Regions from separate parts of the Chryseobacterium gleum genome, predicted to be linked through region 2. Evidence: riboswitches for the same ligand, from Rfam matches in the RefSeq annotation. Region 2 holds a riboswitch; each other region holds the start of a gene.
What was found. A riboswitch is a leader RNA that binds a small molecule or an ion and turns the genes downstream of it on or off. The one in region 2 is predicted to bind S-adenosylmethionine.

Region 1 (3,285 bases), 670 kb from region 2:
GATCAGGCTCAATACCACTTCCTTTGCGGATATACTTCCAAATTAGCCGGAACAGAAAGAGGAATTACAGAACCAGAACCATCTTTCTCTCCTGCATTTGGCGAAGCATTCCTTACATTGCACCCAACAATGTATTCTAAAACATTGATCGGTAAAATGAAAGAACACGGAGCTAAAGCTTATTTGGTAAATACAGGTTGGAATGGTACCGGAAAGAGAATTTCTCTGAAAGATACGAGAGCAATTATCGATTCAATCATCGACGGTTCTATTGACAATGCTCCTAAGACTCAGGTTCCGATCATGAACCTTGAAATTCCTACTGAATTGCCAAATGTTTCTGCAGGAATCTTAGATCCAAGAGATACGTATGAAAATGCTTCAGAATGGGAAGAGAAAGCAAAAGATCTTGCTTCAAGATATATCAAGAACTTTGAGCAGTACTGTGATACTGAAGAAGGAAAGAAATTAGTTGCTTCAGGACCTCAATTGCAGGAACAGACTATCTAATAGTTACCAATCAACATACAAAAAGCCTCATCATTGATGAGGCTTTTTATTTTTTAGTAATAGGAGTATTTTATTGAAATAAATTTGATTCTTTATTCATAAATTATTCTCCTGTATGCATAATTATCTATGAGAATCAGTGCGATCTGTGGGAATATAAGCGAAAAATCACTTCAAGCTTAATAAAGCTAGTCTATATCCATCCATCCCAAAACCAGATAAAACAGCATCCGTATTAGCTGCTGTTACAGATTTTTGCCTGAATTCTTCTCTTTGATAGATATTGCTGATATGAACTTCAATCTTGGGTTTACGAATATTCTTTAAACAATCCGCAATCGCATAAGAATAATGGGTATAAGCTCCCGGATTAATAATTATAGCATCAAAATCATCTTCCTGAAGTCTGTTGATAAGTTCCCCTTCAATATTGGACTGATAATATTTTAATTCGTGAGAGTGAAATTCGGTTTTTAAAATTTCCAAATAACTCTCCATAGAAATGCTTCCATAGATTTCCGGCTCTCTGGTACCTAAAAGGTTAAGATTTGGTCCGTTTATAATTAAAACTTTCATACTATAAAATTAAAAAGTTTTTCCAATAAAATCACATAGAAATTAAACTGTGCTGAATTTTTACATTATTGAATTATTAATAATGATATTTGTCATGTTTGAAAATAGTGTAACTGCTATAACTCCTTACTGTAATGGGTTTTATTAAAATTTTATGTTAATTATTAAAAATTTATCATTAAATATTAATCAGTCTACTTGTTTTGTAGACTAAAAGTTTTTAGCTTTGCAACCATATTTCGATCGGCTTATAAAGAAAGATGGAGGGAACTGACCCCGTGAAATCTTAACAACCTACCCGTGCAAGGTGTTACATTCAGCCTTTTATGGAAAAATAAGCATTTGGTTTATCGTATTTATTGATGCCCTTTGCTGACTTTTCTGCAAAGGGTGAAATTTTAATATATGATAAATAAAATTGATTATGATTAGCAAAAATTTATTCAATTCTAAAATATGGATACCACCGGTAGCTGCATTTTTTTTGGGAGTGGCTAATGTAAATGCGCAGAATTCAAAACCCAAAAAAGACAGTCTTCACGAAAAGGAGCTTGATGAAGTGGTAGTGGTAGCCTATGGAAAAGCGAAAAGAAACAGCTATACCGGTTCTGTGGCGACAATTTCCAGTGATAAGATCAATAACAGGCCTGTTACCAACATTACCAAAGCATTGGAAGGACAGGTAGCGGGTATTCAGACGACAAGTGCATCAGGTCAGCCGGGTGCGGTTTCTACCATCAGAATTAGAGGAATTGGTTCAATAAGTGCTTCCAGCGATCCATTGTATGTAGTGGATGGAATTCCTTTTGATGGTAACCTGAACTCTATCAGTCCAAGCGACATCGAATCTATCAGTGTTTTGAAAGATGCAACGGCAAGTGCACTCTATGGTTCAAGAGGAGCAAACGGGATTATTATCATTACCACAAAATCAGGGAAAAAAGGAGAAGCAAAAGTTAATTTTAATATCAGCCAGGGTTTCTCCGGAAGAGCAGTGAAAGATTACGAGCAGGTCAATACCGATCAGTACTTTCAATTATATTGGGAGGCGTTGAGAAATGGATATCAGTCCGGAAAAGTTTCTTCCCAGCAGGCAGCTCAGATGGCTACAGATAATCTTGTTTCTACCCTTGGAATCAACCCATATGGAACAGCTTATCCAAAACCTGTAGGAACAGATGGAAAGTTATTAGCTGGTGCTTCACCACTCTGGAATGATGACTGGAGAGATATTTTACAGAGAGTAGCATCAAGAAATCAGGTGGATCTTGATATCAGCGGGGGAAGTGAGAAAAGCAATTACTTCTTTTCCCTTGGTTATCTGGATGATAAAGGTATGGCTATTGAATCTGGCTTTAAAAGATATAATACCAGGCTGAAAATTAATTCTGAAGTTAAGAAATGGTTGAATGTTGGAGTAAACTTAAGTTATACCAACAGCATTCAGCAGGCACCTACTTCTTCAGATTCCAAGGCGAGCAATATCATCAATGCGGCAAGGTTTATTCCTTCATTCTATCCTTATTATGAAAGGAATGCAGATGGAACTTACGTTTTGGGTGCTGATGGAAATCCGGTTTATGATTTTGGAAAATACAGGCCTACCAATGCTTTACAGAATCAAAATGCCGCTGCAACCCTTCCATTAGATAAAAACGAAAATAAAGAAGATAACTTTTCAGGAAAGGGATTCATGGAATTTACTTTCTTACCGGAATTAAAATTCAAGACAAGCTTTTCTGTTGACCTTGTGAATTATAACGGACATTATTATTCAAATCCATTACTTGGTCAGGGAGCAGAAATTGGAGGTTCGGTAACGAAAACAAATACCAGAACGCTTTCGTATACAACCAGTAATATTCTGACGTATGATAAAAAGTTTGGAAAACACCACATTAATGCGTTAGCAGGACATGAATTCTATAAATACGATTATCAGACAATTTCCGGAACAAGAAGCCAGTTTTCACTGCCTTATTATTATGAGCCGGATGCTGCCTCACTGCTGGGAAGTTTCAGTGGAAACAGCAATAAATTAAGTTTGTTGAGTTTCCTGGGAAAAGTAGAGTATGACTACAATAATACTTACTTCTTATCTGCATCAGGAAGAGCAGACAGTTCTTCAAGATTTGCAAAAGATAACAGGTGGGGAAGATTCTGGTCAGTTGGAGGTTCATGGAAAATATCCAATGAAGA
Region 2 (3,285 bases):
GTCCAGATCATAGGAAACATCTGCATATACGGCTGTGGAATGTCTGTCTTTCCTGAGTGCATTATCCGGGGAAAATCCGATAAAGGACTGGGATCCGCCTGCACCGAGCACTGTAGAACCTTCGGTGGCAATGTTCCCGTTGATATCATACTGGGCATAAGAAGCCTCATCACCCGCTTTGATCTGATACTGTTCAAATCTGAATTCTCCCCCGAAGGCGATATTGAAACGATTTATGTTTCTGGAAACGTCAAGATTAATGGTGTTTTGAAGGAAGCTGTGTGCTCCGGCGTAAAAACTCGTTGGAGATTTTGCTCCCAATGAAGCATTATTCGTATTGTTTACATTGTAATTGAAAGTGTTGCTTCCAAATGTATTGCTAAGATCAAGAAGCCAGTCATTGATATTATATTTTGCCCCAACAGCATAAGATACATCGTATATCTGGGATGCCAGCGTTGCCTGAAAACCGTTCGGGTAAATGGACGAAACTACATTGGATTTTTCGCTCGGAAGCCTTCTGAAACCAAAACCTTTTCCTTCCTTGATGCTGAATCCTCCGAAAGAATACAGTTTAAAATGGTCATTAAAAGGATATTCTGCATTGAAAAATAGCTGTCCCTGTCTGATCTGTGCATCCCCGATCTGAAAATTAAAATCATCACGCGTCAATCCTCTTTTTTGAATTTCTGCATCATCTTCTGCTCTTGCTATCTCAGGATTATCTGCAAATTCATAGGCAAAATTATCCCCGAAAATATCCAGATCATGATTTTGTGTTCTTGTTGTTTTTCCTCTGTGGCTTAACTGCATTGAAAGATTGATGTAGCCGTCTTTCTTTCCTAATGAAGCTCCGTAGTTTGCTCCTGCCTGATACGTATCGCCATCATTTCTGCCGCTTACACCGTAGGTAAGGCTTGCTGATGCCCCGGCATTCTTTTTAAGAATAATATTGATGACTCCTGCAATGGCATCAGATCCGTACTGTGCAGCTGCTCCGTCTCTGAGAACTTCAATTCTGTCAATGGCAATCACCGGGATGGTACTCAGGTCTGTTCCCACAGAACCATTCCCGACTGTGTTCTGATAATTGACCAAAGATGTTGTATGTCTTCTTTTTCCGTTCAGCAATACCAAAACCTGATCCGGCCCCATTCCTCTTAAGGTAACGGGGTCAATATGCTCTGTACCATCTGAAGCGGACTGTCTTACTGCATTAAATGACGGAATCACATAGTTCAGCAGATCCTGAGCAGTCATTTGCGGAGCACTCCTCTGAATTTTGTCGATATTAATAACATCTACCGGAACCGGTGTCTCCAGCTTTGTTCTTTTGACATTACGGTTTCCAACGATGATAATATCTTCAATTTCTTTTTCTTTATTCCCGCTCTCCTGAGCAGCAACCCAGATTGCTCCAAGCAATAATACAGCTGTACTTATTTTTTTCATTTTGTTCTTCCCAATTGATCATAATTTATCCGGCGGTCTTTTCCGCAGATACATAAGACTTCAAGAAACGGGATTCATATAGAGTATTCATTTCACTTATCTTCCCCTCGGGTTGGAATTAGCACCTTCGCACTTCCGGAACCGTGCAGGTTGCTAAGGTTTCACCGGGCCAAATCCCTCCACCTTTCTTGATAAATCTACTGCAAAAGTAGACTATTTTTTTAAATGGACAAAAAAGGCAGATCTGCTGTCTGCAAATCTGCCTTTTAGTTTACTTAACAATCATTTTTTGAGTTGCTATTCCTGTGTCTGATTTCAGATGTACCAGGTAGGTCCCGGCTGGATAGTTCACTTTGACCTCATATGTGCCGTTTTCTTTATCCAGTTTGAATGAACTCAACCTTTTACCGGTCATATCAAAAATGGAAATTTCTCCGTTTTTCACTTTATTAAAAATTAATTTTGCCGTACCGTTTTGTACCGGATTATCCGCAATCTGAAGTGATAATTTGTTGCCTGCATTTATATCTGCTGCAGACAAAGCACCTGCATAATTTCCAAAGATTCTGAATTCTCCCGGCTGCAAAGTGATGGGAGCCGTTGTAGAAACCACATCCGAAATACTGTCATCCATCAGGTTCTGCCATTGGCCTGTATAAGGGAAATAAGGAACCACGTTTTGTGCGGAAGTTGTATAATTGGCCAATACCACAACATTTTTTATTCCTGTAGTAATAGATGTATCGTACAGGTAAATTCTGGTGATCAGCCCGTTGGGGTCATTCGTAAGGTTATTGGATTCTATGCTGTATGTTTTGGTTTTAAAAATCTGATGGGCATTTCTGATGGTAATGATTTTAGCCCAGGTATCATATACTGCTTTTCTGCTGGCATTGGTATCATATCCCAGCGTAAATGCAACAGGTTTCTCATCGGTTCTGCAGCCACTGCTGATACTACCGTCTGCACATCTGTTGATACTGAATTCATAGCCTAATTCTCCAAACTGCCAGATCATTTTCGGGCCGGGAATAGTAAAGAAAGTTGCACCGAAAGTTTTCATTCTGTCAAGAGCAGTATTCAGATTTTTAACATCATAACTTCCGTTTACTGCACCATAGGCAAGGTTTTTAAACATCAGCCTTTCTTCATCATGACTTTCTCCATAGCCTACAGCACTCATGTTGGTAAAACCGTGAAGGCTGTGGTTCATACGGTCATAATTACTGTTTTCCTTATATCCCATCGTATTCTGATTATAAGGATCTGTCTGTTTATTCCAAAGCAAAACGCCTTTTCCTTCGGCTATTCTGTAGTTGGCCCACTGCTGCTCTTCCGCATCTGTTCCCAAATGTTCAAAAATCATGTAGGAATTCGGATCGATTGCCCATTGCCTGTCTGCATAGTGTTTCATAATATCCACTCTGTCCTGCTGATAGGCATTGGTACAGGCTTCATCATTTTCAGAACAGCTCTGAGTGAATCCTTTGGTTAGATCCCAGCGGAATCCGTCTATGTGATATTCTGTCAGCCATTGCTGAAGGCATCTTTCAACGTAATATTGCGTTGAAGGACTTGTATGGTTAAAGTCATTGAATACATTATATGAATGTTTCGGAACCTGATTAAAGTAAGGATTGTCCGGAGCTACATTTCCATAACCGTCGCCATCCGGATCTATATTCCAAAGCCTTACCAAAGGGGAACGTCCCGTAGCGTGATTAAATGCAACATCAAGAATAACAGCAATTCCGTTCTGATGGCACAGGTCTACAAATTCTTTGAATTTTTCAGGAGTTCCATAAGCTTTGTCCAATGCATAATGGAAGGAAG
Region 3 (3,285 bases), 830 kb from region 2:
CATATTCACTGAAGTTTCTTGGCGCTTCAAAGTTCGGATCACCTTTCAGCCATTTCCCGATATTATAATGATAGAACTGTTTGTTCCAGAGAAGTCCGGCAAATGCCTGTCGCTGCACATTTCTTTCATCTTCATTCACGGTATCACTCTGAATTTCCTGATAAAACTCTTCAGCTTCGGCCTTTCGGGTATTGAAAATTTCATCAAATTTTTCAAAAGGTTCATCGTTTTCTTCAGGACATAATCTGAATTCAAAAACTTTTGATTCACCTGCTGCTATAACTTCATCTATAAGAAAAGAAGCTTTGGTTCCTCTTTTTTCAGGATTTACAGTATCTCGGCCGTGAATTATAAAATCATTGATTCCGTCTTTAAAATAAGTATTCTCTGTTTTAGGAGTACCGTAAAGTTTTGGAGTATTTGTTTCGTTTTCACAGAATACACTTTGTGCATTTGTATTTCTGGAATACAGTTTTTTAATTGAAATACTGTCGTGGCCAATGGTAATACTTCCATCCTGAGAAGCACTCAGCTCTGCCTTGTAGGTATTATATCCCCATTTCCAGTTGTTTCTGAACCATGCAGTAGGAGCCACCACGATAGGAGCTTCATGCTGGCTTCGGTTGCAGACTGTCACTCTGGCCAGAATATCATTATGATCTGCCTTACAGTATTCAATGAAAATATCGAAATACTCATCGTTATCAAAAATCCCGGTATCGAAAAGCTCATATTCAGGTTCCTTTTTGCTGCGTTTTCCATTCTCACTAAGAATATCATCATACGGAAACTCATTGATCGGATATTTATATACCATCTTCATATAGCTATGAGTAGGTGTATTATCCAGATAATAAAAGATTTCTTTGATATCTTCTCCATGATTTCCCTGAGGATTGCTCAATCCGAAGAACCTTTCTTTTACCATTTTATCTTTTTTGTTCCAGAATGAAAAAGCAAAACATAAAAGCTGCTTTACATCAGAAATTCCGGCAATACCTTCTTCGCCCCAGCGGTAAGCATAGCTTTCTGCATTATTATGATTGGTAAAATTCCAGGCATTCCCGTTCGGGCTATAATCTTCGCGTACATTTCCCCACTGCCGGTTGCTTACATAAGGTCCCCAGTTTTTCCATTTGGTATCTTGTAATCTTTCTTTTTCGGCGGTCATATGTCAACATTTTTCCACACGAAGTTAGTTTTTTTGCAAAGTAATTCCAATTTTTTTCATCTGAATAATTATTAATATGACCTTGAAACGCCTGTATTTAAGGGCTCTTTTAAATATTAAAATAATTTTTTTTTGAATTTAAAAGAAAAGAACTACCTTTGCACCATTCGTTCATTCAAATATTGAAAATGTTATCAAGAAAGGTTGAGGGATTAGACCCTGTGAAACCTTAGCAACCCTTTGCGCAAGTAAAGAAGGTGCTACGTTCTACCAAAATAATTTTGGACAGATAACTTACTGAAGTTCTTTTCAGCCATTTCCTGTGGCATTTTCAATTGTATTTAAATATAATAGAATTGAAAACAGAACTAAACTATATTAATCTTACGTATCAAACAAATTCCCAAAAGGAATACCATATCCCGCTAAGCTATCAGCTTTTTGGGAAAGATCTGTTTACAGCACCTGTCATTTTAATCAATCACGCTCTTACCGGAAACTCGAATGTATCCGGAGATAAAGGCTGGTGGAAGCAGCTGGTAGGAGAAAATCAGATTGTTGATACCGATCAATACACAGTTCTGTGTTTCAACATACCCGGAAACGGTTATGACAATTTTTTAATTGAAGACTATGAAGACTTTACCCCTTCAGATATCGCTGCGATATTCCTGAAAGGGCTTGAAACTTTGCAGATCAAAAAACTATATGCCATTATCGGAGGCTCTCTGGGAGGAGGAATTGCCTGGGAAATGCTTGCCCAGCAGCCGGATCTTGCAGAGATATTTATTCCCATTGCCTGCGATTACAGAACACACGATTGGCTTCATGCGCAATGTCTGGTTCAGAAATTCTTGTTAAATGATAAAGAAGAACCATTACAAAAGCGAGAATTCATGCCATGTTGTGTTATAGAACTCCACAGTCGCTCAATGACAGATTTCAAAACCAATATAACCAGGAAAAAACAACGCCTGGAATCAGAAGACTGGCTGATTTATCATGGTAATGCTCTAAACGAAAGGTTTAGTTTAAAAGCTTATAAATTGATGAATCATCTCCTGATGAATATAAATGCTGATGAAACAGTACTGGAGAATATACAGGCACGAATGCGCATGATCTCCGTAGATTCAGACTTATTTTTCCCGGCTTCTGAAATCCGGATGTGTTTTGAAAACTTAAAAGAGAAAAATAAGGATGTTTCTTATCACGAGATCCAATCTATACACGGGCATGATGCCTTCCTAATGGAATATCAACAATTAAATAATATCATAAAAAACATTTTACAGGAAAAATGAAAAATGCTAACGAAATAAAATTTTTGAAGAACAGATCAATCGTCAAATTTGAAGGAGAAGATTTCTTAGGAGAAATCGGGATTGACGGACGAATTTTTAAAGCGCTTACCTTAGCGCGTATCAGTGTAGGAGTAATCTCTCAACAAGCGGTAGAAAACGGAATTTCCATTTTGGTTCATGAAAACGATGCAGAGAAAGCAGTCGCTTGTCTTATCGATGAATTTGAGGCGGAAAGAAAGTCAGGAAAAGTTTCCCAGATCTATAGTATCAATAATGTTTCCGTGATTGGCTTTGTAGCAGAAGATTTCAATAAAGTCTTTGCTGAGCTGGCAAGAAATAATGTTTTCCCGTTACTTTTAAATCAGGTGGCAGGAGAAAACAGAGTCAATATCGTAGTGACCTCTTCGCAGGATGAGAAAACAAGAAATATCATAGAATCTGAAATTTTTAAAAAACCAAAGACAGTTCATCTGGCAATCATTGGTCACGGAAACGTAGGAAAAACCCTGATAGAGCAGGTACTTGAATCTGCACAAGAAATTAAAAAACGTAAAAAAATAGACCTTAAAGTAGTTGCTGTAGCCAACTCAAAGAAAATTGCCTTCAATAAAAAAGGGTTTGATGCCAATTGGGGAGATGAGGTTTTAACAGCAGAGAGACCGTCAAATGTTGAAGAACTGATCAACTTTTCCAACGAAAATCAACTGGAAAATCTGATTGTTGTGGATAACACGGCAAGCAAGGATTTTGTTAAAAACTATCATGCCCTGGCAGAAAACGGATTTGATCTCGTTTCTTCCAATAAAATTT

Region 1: linked by a shared signal. The riboswitch ahead of EL165_RS17910 (SusC/RagA family TonB-linked outer membrane protein) and the one ahead of EL165_RS14915 (TonB-dependent receptor plug domain-containing protein) in region 2 are both predicted to bind S-adenosylmethionine.
Region 3: linked by a shared signal. The riboswitch ahead of EL165_RS18695 (alpha/beta fold hydrolase) and the one ahead of EL165_RS14915 (TonB-dependent receptor plug domain-containing protein) in region 2 are both predicted to bind S-adenosylmethionine.

What each region holds. Positions count from the first base shown of each region.
Region 1 is NZ_LR134289.1:3,948,549-3,951,833, forward strand. It holds gene pckA (phosphoenolpyruvate carboxykinase (ATP)) at 1-510, shown strand, start outside; gene EL165_RS17905 (type II 3-dehydroquinate dehydratase) at 679-1,086, opposite strand; SAM riboswitch class I at 1,332-1,427, shown strand; gene EL165_RS17910 (SusC/RagA family TonB-linked outer membrane protein) at 1,511-3,285, shown strand, end outside.
Region 2 is NZ_LR134289.1:3,281,971-3,285,255, forward strand. It holds gene EL165_RS14915 (TonB-dependent receptor plug domain-containing protein) at 1-1,452, opposite strand, end outside; SAM riboswitch class I at 1,546-1,650, opposite strand; gene EL165_RS14920 (alpha-amylase family glycosyl hydrolase) at 1,724-3,285, opposite strand, start outside.
Region 3 is NZ_LR134289.1:4,107,721-4,111,005, forward strand. It holds gene EL165_RS18690 (MGH1-like glycoside hydrolase domain-containing protein) at 1-1,171, opposite strand, end outside; SAM riboswitch class I at 1,360-1,467, shown strand; gene EL165_RS18695 (alpha/beta fold hydrolase) at 1,528-2,475, shown strand; gene EL165_RS18700 (ACT domain-containing protein) at 2,472-3,285, shown strand, end outside.